DNA from 2 places in the Pseudogracilibacillus amylolyticus genome. Region 2 is predicted to be linked to the other one. Evidence: riboswitches for the same ligand, from Rfam matches in the RefSeq annotation. Region 2 holds a riboswitch; the other holds the start of a gene.

Region 1 (6,340 bases), on a different contig from region 2:
CCGGTACGAGGAGGAGGCAAGTGTCATAAAAACGCCAATCCCTTTTTGAGCACCGAGCCATTCTGCTACAACTCCAGTTAAAATGCTATACGTCGCAGAAATTTTTATCCCTGAGAATATAGACGGCAACGCATGAGGAAATTCCAGTTTCATAAATAACTGTCGTTTTGATGCACCCATCATTTTCATATAATGCAAAAGTTCTCGATCTGTCTGCCCCAACCCACTTAAAGTAGCGACAGCAATTGGAAAAAATGATGTCATCGCGATAATGATTATTTTCGGTGTGTCCCCTAGACCGAACCAAATTAATAATAATGGAGCTAAAACGATAATCGGAATATTTTGCGATAAAATTAAAAACGGATAAATCGTTTTGCGTAATCTGTTGGAATGGTGAAGAAGAGTAGCTACACCAAGTCCAATCGTTGTCCCTAGGGAAAAGCCGATCATAACCAGCTTCACGGTAGAAACCATATGCGGAAAAAAAGCAGGAAGGGCTTCCCGCATTTCCAATATAATAACGGAAGGAGCGGGAAGTACCCAAGTTTCTATTTGAAAAACCCTAGTAGAAAATTCCCATATGGCAATAAAAATTACCATTGCAACAGCAGGTCGCCAGCTTTTTAAAAGAAATTTATTTTTCATAAGCAGATTCTCCGATTACTTAATAAATTCATTCGTAAATGCCTCAGTTGCATCAATCTCTTTTTCGATTATGCCGTTTTCAAACATAAATTTTGCAAAAACTTCCCAACGACCGCTATCTTGAATTCCCCATTTTTCCGCGTCATCCTGATAACGAGGAGATAACCATTCCTGGCTTCGTTTTACAAGTTCCGGATCTAAATCTGGTTCAGCTGCAATTAAAATTTCTGCTGCTTCAACAGGCTTTTCAATTGCAAATTCATACCCTCTTAATGTTGCTTCCACGAATGCTTGCACCGTTTCTGGGTCTTCATCGATCAATTTTTCACTTGTTACAATTACAGGTGAATACGTATCAAGTTCATCTGCATAATCAGTCTTTTGAATGAAGTTGAGCTCAACATCCCTTATTTCCGCTTCAATTCCTGTCCACGCATAGAAGATGCTAACAAAGTCAATATCTTTTTGTGTTGCAATGAAAAAGTCAGAATTACCAAGTTGCACAATATCTACATCTTTTTTATCTGCTCCGTCACGTGACATGACAAGATCAATCATTGATTCTTCCAGTAAGGAACCGTAAGCACCATATACATTTCCAGCAAAATCTTTCGGAGATTCGATGCCTTTGTCAATTGGAGAAGCGTATCCACTTGTGTCATGCTGGATGATTGCTGCAATGGATACAACAGGTAAATCCTGTGCACGTGCTTGCGTTACTTCGGTTTGGAAACTAATACCGAACTCTCCTTTGTTCGTTGCTACCAATTGTTCTGCACTCACTTCACCTGGAAGTAAAACTTCTACATCTAGTCCAAGTTCTTCATAAAATCCTTTTTCCTTTGCAACATAAATTCCGGTATGATTCGTATTTGGTGTCCAATCAAGGAAAAGGGAAACTTTTTTACCTCCTATGTCTGATTTTACTTGTTCATTTTGTTTTTCCGTTTTTTCACTGCTACAAGCAACAAGAATAAAACTCAGTAATGCAATTAACATCGTCGTTACAAAACGTTTCATTAAAGATCCTCCTGGAAAAATAAATTAAGAAGTATAGCGACTGTCTTTCATACACTTGCGCTATTCCGGTTCGAATTAGCTCAATGAATGTTTTTTATTCGACAGCCATGTTTCTTTTGTGTAGGACATTTCCCAGAAGTGGAGCTCGTATTCTTTTGCAAGGACAAATTGTTCTTTCACTTTTTCTTTTTCATCTTCACTCATATCTTCCACGAGCGTATTAAGCAAATCAATCATTTCATTGGTCGAATTTTGGAATCTGTCACCAGCATACATATTAATCCAGTTTCGATAAATTTCTGGTTCCGGATTTGCGTTCTCATTCTTTTTCCCAATGTCTGCATAGAGCCAGTAACATGGCAACATCGCCGCTACAGAGTGTGCTAAGCTACCAGTCATTGTCGCCCGATACAAATGCGATGTGTACGCATATGCAGTTGGAGCTGGTTTGAAATTTTTAATATCTTTGTCTGTAATATTTAAAATTTCTGCATGCTCATTATGTACCGTTAGCTCAGCTTCAGCTGTATAACGGGCTTTATCTGCAAGTTTTGCTGTAAGTTGAAAATCATCTGCTTGGCTTGCAGCGATAGCGTGCACTTTACCGTAATGTTTTAAGTAATAAATATCTTGTAAAATATAAAACTTAAAAGTCTCAAACGGTAAATCTCCCTTCACAATCCCTTGGACAAAAGGGTGGTTTAAACTTTGCTCCCAACTTTCCTTCGTTGCTTCTTTCAATTGATCTGTAAACTTCATAAAAAAATCCTCCTCTAATCTTTTTTTTCTAAAAGACTAGTAGAAGGAAGCTACTCTCAAAATTAATGCACTAAAAAATAGCGCAATTATTTTGCGAATTCTACTTCCCTCCGCTGGTCTTAACCAGATCAGGTTCTAAGGGTGCTAAATTTACATTTATCTCAGCCATACCGGCGCCCCTAGTAGAAAAATAATTATTAATTTGAAACTAATGCTATCAGAGATTTCGGATAAGTCAAGTTCCTTACCATGTTTCTTATCAGTCTCGAAATGCTCGTTCATTTAGAGAAGTGGTTTTATTAGTAAAAGACAGTGGGCTTTCCCGTTCGGAAGATCTATAATAATTAGCAAAAATGGTATACTCTAATTAATAAATAGCAAAGGGGGAACTTGTTTGGAAGTAAAGGTAAAACGAAAAACAGGATTCATGGGTGCGGCAATGAAAATTTCTTTACTAGTTGATGGTGAACTGGTAAAAAAATTAGAAAATAGTGAGGAATATTTGATTCAGACAGACAAAAACAGTATTAAACTTAGGGCGAAACAGGGTTTTAGTGCTAGTAAGGAATTCGAAGTTAATCAAAATGCAAGGATTGAGATTAAAACGAATCCGATATTCTTATGGCTTTGGTTTGTCGGCTTCATATCACTTTTTGTTGCGGGAATTAGTGAGGTCAGAGAACTTAAGTTTATTTTTGCGGCTATAGGGATATTAGTCATGATTTTTAGTTTAATTTATACAGCAAAATCTTCCTTTATTTTTAAAGTAATGGCTGGAACCAATGAGCAATAGTTCCAGCTATTTTTGCTGTATTTGAATTGCTTTTTTTGCTAATTGATCGGCATGAAAATTTTGTTTGCCTGGAATCCATTTAATAAAAAAGTGTGGAAAATGATTTGCTTTTTCCATAATCTCATCTAATAATTGCTTGAAAATCGGATTTTTGGCAAACCTTTTTTCAATCGCTGTGACAACTATTTGCGAATCTGATTGAAAGGATAAAATTTCATCGGGGAATTTTTCCAGACAAATTTCTAATGCTTTATTTACAGCATGGAATTCTGCTTCATGGTTGGACATTTCTTTAAGAGGAATCGAATATTCGTATTGTTTTCCATAAGCTTTGATATAAACTCCTGCACCGCTGATCCCAGGGTTTCCGTTTGATGCTCCATCTGTATATACCTCGATCATAAAAACGCTCCTTTAAAACTTCTATCTCTACCATAGTATAAAAATTATATTTTACCAAATACTAAGAGATAAAAAGAGGTGTTTGGTATTTTATGGAACAATTAAAGGCGTTTGTCATAAAATTTATTGGTGTTGGGGTTATTACGTTTTCAATATTTGGTATATTTTTTAATGCTACAATTGGACGCCTGCTTTTGATGACGTTAGTGGTGGCGGGAATTATTTATATTGGCGATCTGTTTATTTTACCAAGGATCAATAAAGCAGTGGCAGCAGTTGCGGATTTTGCTGCGTATTTCGTTCTTTATTTAGTTTTAGGAAACTTGGTTGTGGAAGGAACGGCTTCCATTTTATTACCGGCATTTGCTGCAGCATATATTGCAGCAGCTGCTGAGGCTGTTTTCCATATTTATATGATGGATAGAGTTCATGAACCAGATCGTCCAGCACCCATTCCTACAAGGTTTCAGACTGAAATCGCGGATGAATCGGATGTAGAAGCGGCGACAAAAATTGAACAGGAACGGAAGGAAAAATAAATATTTCATTAAACTTTTAAGCGTGGATGAATCCATGCTTGTTTTTTTTAGATAAATGAGTATTTTTCCTTTAAGTGATGATATAATTATTTTTATAAATTGGATTTTTAATGTAGAGTCACCTACAAAGATGCCGAGTGGTCAGACCATCATGCAGAGTCGCTCGAAAAGATGCGTAGTGGCTAAAAAAGATGCTTAGTGGCTCGAAAAGATGCGTAGTCACTCAAAAAAATGCTTAGTGGCGTGCACCTTATGCATAATGTCGCATTAATTTGTCATGATTAAGGAGAGAAAATCGAATGTCCGCATTTAACTTTGAAATTATCGAAACCGTCGCCGTATTATCTGAAGGATCGAAGGGTTGGAAGAAAGAATTAAATTTGGTTAGTTGGAACGGTAGGGAGCCAAAATACGATATTCGTGATTGGTCAGAAGATCATACGAAAATGGGAAAAGGTATTACGTTTAGCTTAGATGAATTAGGAAAATTAAAAGAAGCATTACATAATGTAAAAGAACTGGATTAATCATAATAAGAAAAGTAACCACAACCAACATGCGGTTACTTTTTCATTTCTTAAACTGAAAAATAGCGATCTATTTTATTTGCTGGAAGTAAATTTCCAATATAGAACGATCCAAAAATACCGTATTTTGCACTTACTTCATCAAAACGGGTATCGTAAATTAGTTTTTTAAATTGAAGTGGATCATCACAGAATAAGGTGACTCCCCATTCATAGTCGTCGAGTCCAATTGATCCAGTGATAATCCGTTTTATTTCTTCCGTAAATGGTTTGGCTGTTTTAATATGGTCGAACATCATTTTGCCGCGTGCTTCTTTTTCTAATGTAAACCAGTTATTTGTTTCTCCACGTAATTTACTCATCGGATAAAAGCAGACATATTCTGAATCTGGAATCGTCGGATATAGTTTTTTCAACATTTCCGGATTTTTATAAGGATCGATTTCAGGTTTAGTATAAGAACTTTTTTCAATAATCGATACAAAGGAATAAGCGGGTTTCATATAATGAGCAATTGCTGTTTTGTTAAACGCGTTTTCCAGTTCATTTAAATCTTTCATTTCTGGTCTTAGAAACATAAACATAATGTCCGCTTTTTGACCAACGATTGAAAACAGCTGATGACTGCCTTCTTTATTGTCCTCCGTTTTTTGCCAATTATCAAGTAAGGTATGAAATTCATGTAATGCTTTTTCACGGTCCGTATCAGTAGCTGCTTGCCATTTTTCCCAATCAATCGTTCTAAAATCATGTAAGGAATACCATCCATCGTATGTTTCTACTGTCTCTACCATATTAATCACTCCTACATTGTGTGAGTATATATCTCATAGTATCTATGATAATAGTGATCTTGTTAGGATAGTGTGATTTAAATCACACTTTTAGGGAGATAATTTGAATGGAAATTGACTTTTTAAGAGTTGTGGGGAATTGAATAGGCAAATTATTGATTTCTCTGTATAATGGAAGAGACAGTATAGGAGGGCATCGTAATGGAATATAAATATGAACTTACGAGCTTAGTGACAAGACTTGAAGATATTGAAAAAATGAAAAAAGGCGAGAAAACTGCCGTTCGAAGAAGTAATCGCTTTGGAAATATTGGAGACACATGGGAAGTAGATGGCGAAATTTTTATGCTGGAAAATGTGTACAAGCAAAAGTTAGGAGAAGTAACCGAAGAAAACGCCAAACAAGAAGGATATGCAAGTTTGGAAGAATATAAACAGGCGATTACGTCCATTCATGATGGTTCTGTATGGAATCCGAACTTAGAAGTATGGGTGCACGAATTTAAACAAGGATCATAACGAAAAACTCATCGCAAAAATTGCGATGAGTTTTTATGTAGGATTGAAAAAATTCCCTAATATTTTATGGGATTATTCTGTCGCTTTCGGATATGCGTACACAACATATCTATCTGGTGCACTACCGATAAATGAAAATGGGTAACATGTTGATACAGTTAAATATTCATCTTCACGACTTGGATCGATGACGGTCCGGTCATCAGCGTCCACAATTTCATGATCATGAATGACATAGATAAAAGTTCCATGTTCCATTTTAATATGCAGCTCATCCCCGTGTTCTAGTTCTCCAAACTGACGAAATACGGTGTCGCGATGTCCTGATAATAAAATTTG
Region 2 (6,314 bases):
TAATAGCACATTACTCCAGATAATCAGCTGAATTAATTTGAAATAGATAACCTGGAATAATGTGCTAGTTTACAATAAAACTTGATAAACAAACATCTTCCATATCAAGTATTGGAGAAGTATTTGCAGAAGAACATGTACCCTTAGGCATATCAATTAAAAAAGGGAAGGTGAGTCGTGGCGATCTTAATGAATGGTGGGAATCAAGATCCATCCCTGCGAGTCGAGTTGGCATTGAGCGATTACTTGAAACATTAAATATAACATCAACAAAAAAACTACTTGATAAGTCATATGGATTAAGTTTATCTGATCAATATTGGATTTGCCCTGATAACTCTAATTTAAAATGGGATGACATTAACTTTTTTCATCATACCTTTTCAGAAGATGTAGGAAATCTTCTTTTTGATATGGAATATAAAGAAGAAAATATTAATTTATTGTCACCTGATAATACGTCTGATGGGTGGCTAAAAAAGAAATGGAAAATTATTGATGGTAAACGTGTCTTGATTAAAGGTGGTAGTGGTGCAACGCAACAAGAGCCATATAATGAAGTGTTCGCAAGTAAAATTTGTGAGCGATTAGGTATACAGCACATACCTTATACATTGATGGTTCAAGAAAATTATCCATATAGTATATGTGAAAATTTTATAAATCCTGATACAGAATTAATTAGTGCATGGTATGTTATGCAAACAGAAAAAAAGCAAAATCATGTTTCTGTTTACCAACATTATTTAAACTGTTGTGAGCGATTAGGTATTCCTAACATGGTAGATTTTCTTGATAGAATGATTGTATTGGATTATCTTATAGTAAATGAAGATAGACATCAAAATAATTTTGGAGTCATTAGACATGCTGAAACATTAGAGTTCATTGGCGCTAGTCCTATTTTTGATAGTGGAACTTCTTTATGGCACTCTAAACCATTATCATTAATTGGTGTTAATCAAAAAGTGAATTGTAAACCTTTCAAAAATAATCATGAGGATCAAATAAAATTAGTTCAATCTTTTGATTGGTTTGAACCATCTTCTTTGCGCGATATGGAAAGTGAATTTTATGATATAACAACGGATTCTTTGTTCATTGATGATAATAGAAGGGATCAGATTTGTTTAGCTTTTCGTAATCGAGTAGATATGCTATTAGAGTTTGTAAATAAGCGGTCAAAAGAAAAATACTTCATTGGCTTAGACATCCCAAATGATGTGAAAAAAGATGTAAAGTATAGTGGAGATTCTCAACCGCCAAGAAAGAAGAAATTTCGTGATCTTGAACGGTAATCGAATGCCAATCAAAAAGGAAGATGAGCTTAGAGAGGATTTCATCGAGAAGTTATTGAATGAATAAAACGGACTTATAAACATACCTATGGTAATCTCGCAAATCAACTATTTAACTGTTTTATTTATTTCAGGTCACTATATTTACGTTTTCAGAATAAAAACATTGATAAGTCAACGTTTGAGATCATAGAAAATCATTTTTTGATGGGTGTTTATCAAAACTGCCGAAACTTCGCTTAGATTCAACATAAACACGTTTTACTTCTAGTAAGCGCTTCTTTCTTTTCTTTTTTTGACTTTTTTCGAACGCTTACGCCAATGATAAAACCACTTTTCGTAACACCTAATACTTGGCACATCTTAAAATATTTCCTACCTATATTGAAAATTTTTTAAATTAGCTTTACAATATCTTATATAATAGATAGTATTAACATCAAGAAATAAGTTCACATGGTTTGAGACATATACATGCGACAATCTTGATCAACTTATATCACTTGCTGATATGGTCGACTGATTAGGTAATACACTTGAAATGATTTATCGAGTGTATGCCCATTCGTTCCAAAAAATCTAACAAAAAACAGTCCGTGCCTTTAGTGAAAGCGTATCATTTGGGGTTGAATAATAAATAGTCATCTTTAAACATTGTTATATCAACTGTTTGAAGTGACTCATAGATATTTTTATTACTAGGAGTGCTTGTGAAACAAGCTGAGATCGAAGTGTGACTTCGGGATTCTTATAACCTGATCTAGTTAAAACTAGCGAAGGGAAGTGATGTATTGCTATTTTAGACTTGCTATTAGCAAACCACTTTCCTGTACATATTCAGAAAAGTGGTTTTTTTGGCGGATAGGAAAGTATAAAACTTTCCTACTGCATAAGTGCAACTAAGGCACCCGCCATTAAAGGCTTGGCCAATGCCAAGTTTTCTAAATTATAAGTTAGTTAGGAATTAAAGGAGGTCAAATGAAGGGCTTACATATAATTTCAACTGGAAAACAATCAACTGATGAATTTGTAAAAAAGGTTAAAGCAGTTCATGCAAAGATAGACTTTATTCATATACGTGAGAGGAATTGGACTGCCAAGGATCACATTACTGTTATAAAGAAACTTATTGCGGCTGGAATAGACCCTAAAAAAATTATTATTAATGATCGAGTTGATATTGCCGTAATAGGGCGTGCAGGTGGGGTACAGCTAACGTCTCACAGCCTAGATGTGCGTGATGTTAAAAAGTACTTCCCTTCTTTACAAATAGGTTGTTCTGTCCATAGTGTAGAGGAAGCGTTAGAGAAGGAAGAGCAAGGAGCGGATTATTTAATTTATGGTCATATTTTTGAGACAAATTCAAAAATCGGACTAGCTCCACGTGGACTAAAAGGTTTAAACAAAATTACTAGCCGTGTCAAAATTCCTGTCATCGCGATAGGCGGGATTACACCAAATAATCTCTCTACTGTTTTACAAGAGGGAGCAAGCGGCGTTGCAGTTTTGTCAGGGATATTGCTTGCAGAAAATTGTACAATTGCTGCCGTTAAATATCGGGAGAAATTAGCTGAAATGAGGTGAAATGAATGAAATTACATATCAATGGTTCCGTAGTAGAAATACCTGGAACGATCAAAACGATTTCAGAATTAATTAATCATTTTGATTTTAGTACTCCTGTCATTATTGTCGAGCATAACAATGTTATTTTACAAAATGGGGAACATGAAACCACTAAAATAAATGATGGAGATAAAATTGAATTTGTTCAGTTTGTTGGTGGAGGTTGATTTTGCCAGATGTATATAAAAAATAAATGGAGGGAAAAAAGATGTTAAAAATAGGAGATTACGAGTTTACATCAAGATTATTTCTTGGAACAGGTAAATTTTCAGATTTTGATATACAAAAAGAAGCGGTACTTGCATCAGAGACAGAAGTGTTAACATTTGCAGTAAGAAGGATGAATATTTTTGAGCCTAGTCAACCAAATTTTTTAGAAAAGATAGATTTAGATAAATATAAATTTTTACCAAATACCGCCGGAGCAAAAACTGCGGAAGAAGCGGTTAGAATTGCGAAATTAGCACAAGCTTCGGGGATTTGTCATATGGTAAAGGTTGAAATTATCGGCTGTGATAAAACATTGCTGCCTGATCCTGTTGAAACATTGAAGGCGTCAGAACAACTTTTAAATGAAGGGTTTACCGTTTTAACCTATACATCAGATGATGTTGTACTTGCTAGAAGGTTGGAAGAGTTAGGAGTACACGCTGTGATGCCGGGCGCCTCACCAATTGGTTCTGGGCAAGGGATCATTAATCCATTAAATTTGAGTTTCATTATTGAACAAGCTGCTATTCCCGTTATTGTTGATGCTGGGATAGGTTCCCCGAAAGATGCTGTTTATGCAATGGAGTTAGGGGCGGATGCAGTGCTGTTAAATACAGCTGTTTCCGGGGCAAAAGATCCGGTTAAAATGGCAAAAGCGATGAAGTTAGCAATAGAGGCAGGGAAGCTGGGCCATGAAGCTGGTAGAATTCCGATGAAAAGAACGGCGACAGCAAGCAGCCCTTTAGAAGGGATTAGCTTATAATGATGGACCGTTACTCTAGACAAATTTTGTTTTCTCCTATTGGGGAAGAGGGGCAGCAAAAATTAGCAAAAAAGCATGTGTTAATAGTAGGGATCGGGACACTTGGTACCCAAAGTTCTGAAATGCTAACAAGAGCGGGAATTGGAAAACTAACCATTGTTGACCGTGATTATATCGAATGGAGTAATTTACAAAGACAACAATTGTATACGGAGGAAGACGCAAAAAATCGTACACCAAAAGCAGTGGCTGCAAAAGAAAGGTTGCAGGCGATTAATTCAGAGGTTGAAATAGATGCAAGAATTATGGACGTAACACCGATTGAATTAGAAGAACTCGTAGAAGGCGTAGACTTAATTTTAGATGCAACCGATAATTTTGATATTCGGATGATGGTAAATGATATTTCACAAAAACATCAAATACCGTGGATTTATGGCTCTTGTGTAGGGAGTTATGGAATGAGTTTTACGATCATTCCAAATGAAACACCATGCCTTCATTGTCTAATGGAAACAGTCCCCGTTGGCGGACCGACTTGTGATACTGCAGGTATTATCCACCCAGCCGCAAGTCAAGTTGTTGTGCACCAAACGACGGAAGCGTTAAAAATATTGACCGATAATTATGATGCTTTAAGAAAAAAAATAATTTCTTTTGATGTTTGGACAAATCAAATTGTCCAAATGAATGTTTCATCAATGAAGAAAGTGGATTGTGCCTCTTGTGGTGAGGAAGCTACATACCCATTTTTACAATTTGATGAGCAGACAAAAACTGCTGTTTTATGTGGACGGTCATCTGTGCAAATTAGACCGCCAAAAGTGCAGCAACGTAATTTGAAGCAACTAGCTCAACAGTTGGAAAAAACAGGCGGAAAAGTGGAAGCGAATGCTTTTCTTTTATCTTTTACAATCGACGATGAAAGAATGGTTGTTTTTGAAGACGGAAGAGCACTAGTTCACGGAACGAATGATGTTGAAAAAGCAAAGACATTGTATCATCGTTATTTGAGTTAACTAAGGGATGTGAAATTGTGCAATCCATAGCAGGCGCTCGGAATTTTATTGAATTATATAAACAAATGATTCGCATTCGTTATTTTGAAAAAGAAGTGGAACGGAATATGAAAAAAGGACTGTTTCATGGTACAACACACCTTTGTATTGGGCAAGAAGCTACAGCGGTTGGGGTTTGTTCTATGTTACAAGCAGGCGATAAAATTACAAGTACCCATCGAGGCCATGGACATTCCATTGCCATGGGCGCAGATATAAATAAAATGATGGCAGAAATATTCGGAAAAGAAACTGGCTACTGTAAGGGGAAAGGCGGATCGATGCATATTTCCGATGTGGAGGCTGGTAATTTGGGCTCTAACGGAATTGTCGGTGGCAGTATTCCGATTGCTGTTGGCTCTGCACTAACAGCACAGTTAGAGGGGAAGAATGAGGTAACCGTTTGTTTTTTTGGAGACGGCGCCACAAACGAGGGAAGTTTTCATGAAGCTTTAAATCTTGCATCTATCTGGAAACTGCCGGTTGTTTTTGTTTGTGAAAATAATGAATACGGGATGTCCAGTCCGATTAAAAAAATGACCAATATTAATGATTTGTCGATACGAGCTGAAGCATATGGTTTTCCTGGTGTAACAATCGATGGCAATAATCTTTTAGATGTAATGAAAGAAGCAGAAAAAGCGATGCAACGAGCCAGAAATAGGGAAGGACCGACACTTATTGAAGCGAAAACATATCGATTTAGCGGACACTCAAAAAGCGATAAACAACTTTATCGTTCAGCTGAAGAAGTGAAGGAGCGGAGAAAAAAAGATCCCATTATGCGATTTGAACAGATTCTTATTCAAACTTGTGAAATAGTAGAAAAGGATATGTTAAAAATTAAACAAGACATTCAAAAAGAAGTAGAGGATGCAACTATTTTTGCTTTAGAAAGTAAAGAACCAAGTATGGAAGAGCTTTTTACAGACGTTTATGCATAAAAAGTATGAGCTCATGCTTAAGGGGATGATTGGATGCGTGAGTTAACCTATCTGGAAGCAGTCAGGGAAGCATTAGCACAGATAATGAGACAAGATAAAAAAGTGTTTTTACTAGGTGAGGACATTGGAGAGTATGGGGGAGCTTTTGGAGTTACAAAAGGTCTATTAGAGGAGTTTGGTGAGGAGCGCGTCCGAGATACACCAATTAGTGAACTCGGTATTACTGGTGTTGCAGTTGGGGCAGCATTAACAGGAATGCGACCAGTCGTAGACATTCAGTTCTCAGACTTTTTGACATTAGCACTAGACCAAATTGTCAACCAAGCTGCAAAAATTCGTTATATGTATGGCGGAAGGGGAAGTGTTCCACTCGTTGTCCGTACACCAAGTGGTTCTGGAACGGGTGCTGCAGCTC

Evidence for each region. Region 2 has a riboswitch for thiamine pyrophosphate ahead of tenI (thiazole tautomerase TenI). Riboswitches for the same ligand answer to the same signal wherever they lie in the genome.
Region 1: it holds a riboswitch for thiamine pyrophosphate, as region 2 does, so the genes downstream of both, tenA (thiaminase II) here and tenI (thiazole tautomerase TenI) in region 2, are expected to answer to the same signal.

What each region holds. Positions count from the first base shown of each region.
Region 1 is NZ_JBPPZG010000079.1:2,869-9,208, forward strand. It holds gene ACPYKA_RS10360 (ABC transporter permease) at 1-648, opposite strand, end outside; gene ACPYKA_RS10365 (ABC transporter substrate-binding protein) at 664-1,668, opposite strand; gene tenA (thiaminase II) at 1,744-2,427, opposite strand; TPP riboswitch at 2,516-2,618, opposite strand; gene ACPYKA_RS10375 (hypothetical protein) at 2,822-3,220, shown strand; gene ACPYKA_RS10380 (ribonuclease HI family protein) at 3,227-3,622, opposite strand; gene ACPYKA_RS10385 (DUF2512 family protein) at 3,715-4,161, shown strand; gene ACPYKA_RS10390 (YdbC family protein) at 4,461-4,688, shown strand; gene hemQ (hydrogen peroxide-dependent heme synthase) at 4,739-5,482, opposite strand; gene ACPYKA_RS10400 (ASCH domain-containing protein) at 5,684-6,001, shown strand; gene ACPYKA_RS10405 (class D sortase) at 6,074-6,340, opposite strand, start outside.
Region 2 is NZ_JBPPZG010000197.1:38-6,351, forward strand. It holds gene ACPYKA_RS16950 (HipA domain-containing protein) at 171-1,298, shown strand; partial or broken gene ACPYKA_RS16955 (IS3 family transposase) at 1,522-1,663, opposite strand; TPP riboswitch at 1,989-2,097, shown strand; gene tenI (thiazole tautomerase TenI) at 2,277-2,882, shown strand; gene thiS (sulfur carrier protein ThiS) at 2,888-3,091, shown strand; gene ACPYKA_RS16970 (thiazole synthase) at 3,133-3,897, shown strand; gene ACPYKA_RS16975 (thiazole biosynthesis adenylyltransferase ThiF) at 3,897-4,916, shown strand; gene ACPYKA_RS16980 (thiamine pyrophosphate-dependent dehydrogenase E1 component subunit alpha) at 4,982-5,899, shown strand; gene ACPYKA_RS16985 (alpha-ketoacid dehydrogenase subunit beta) at 5,933-6,314, shown strand, end outside.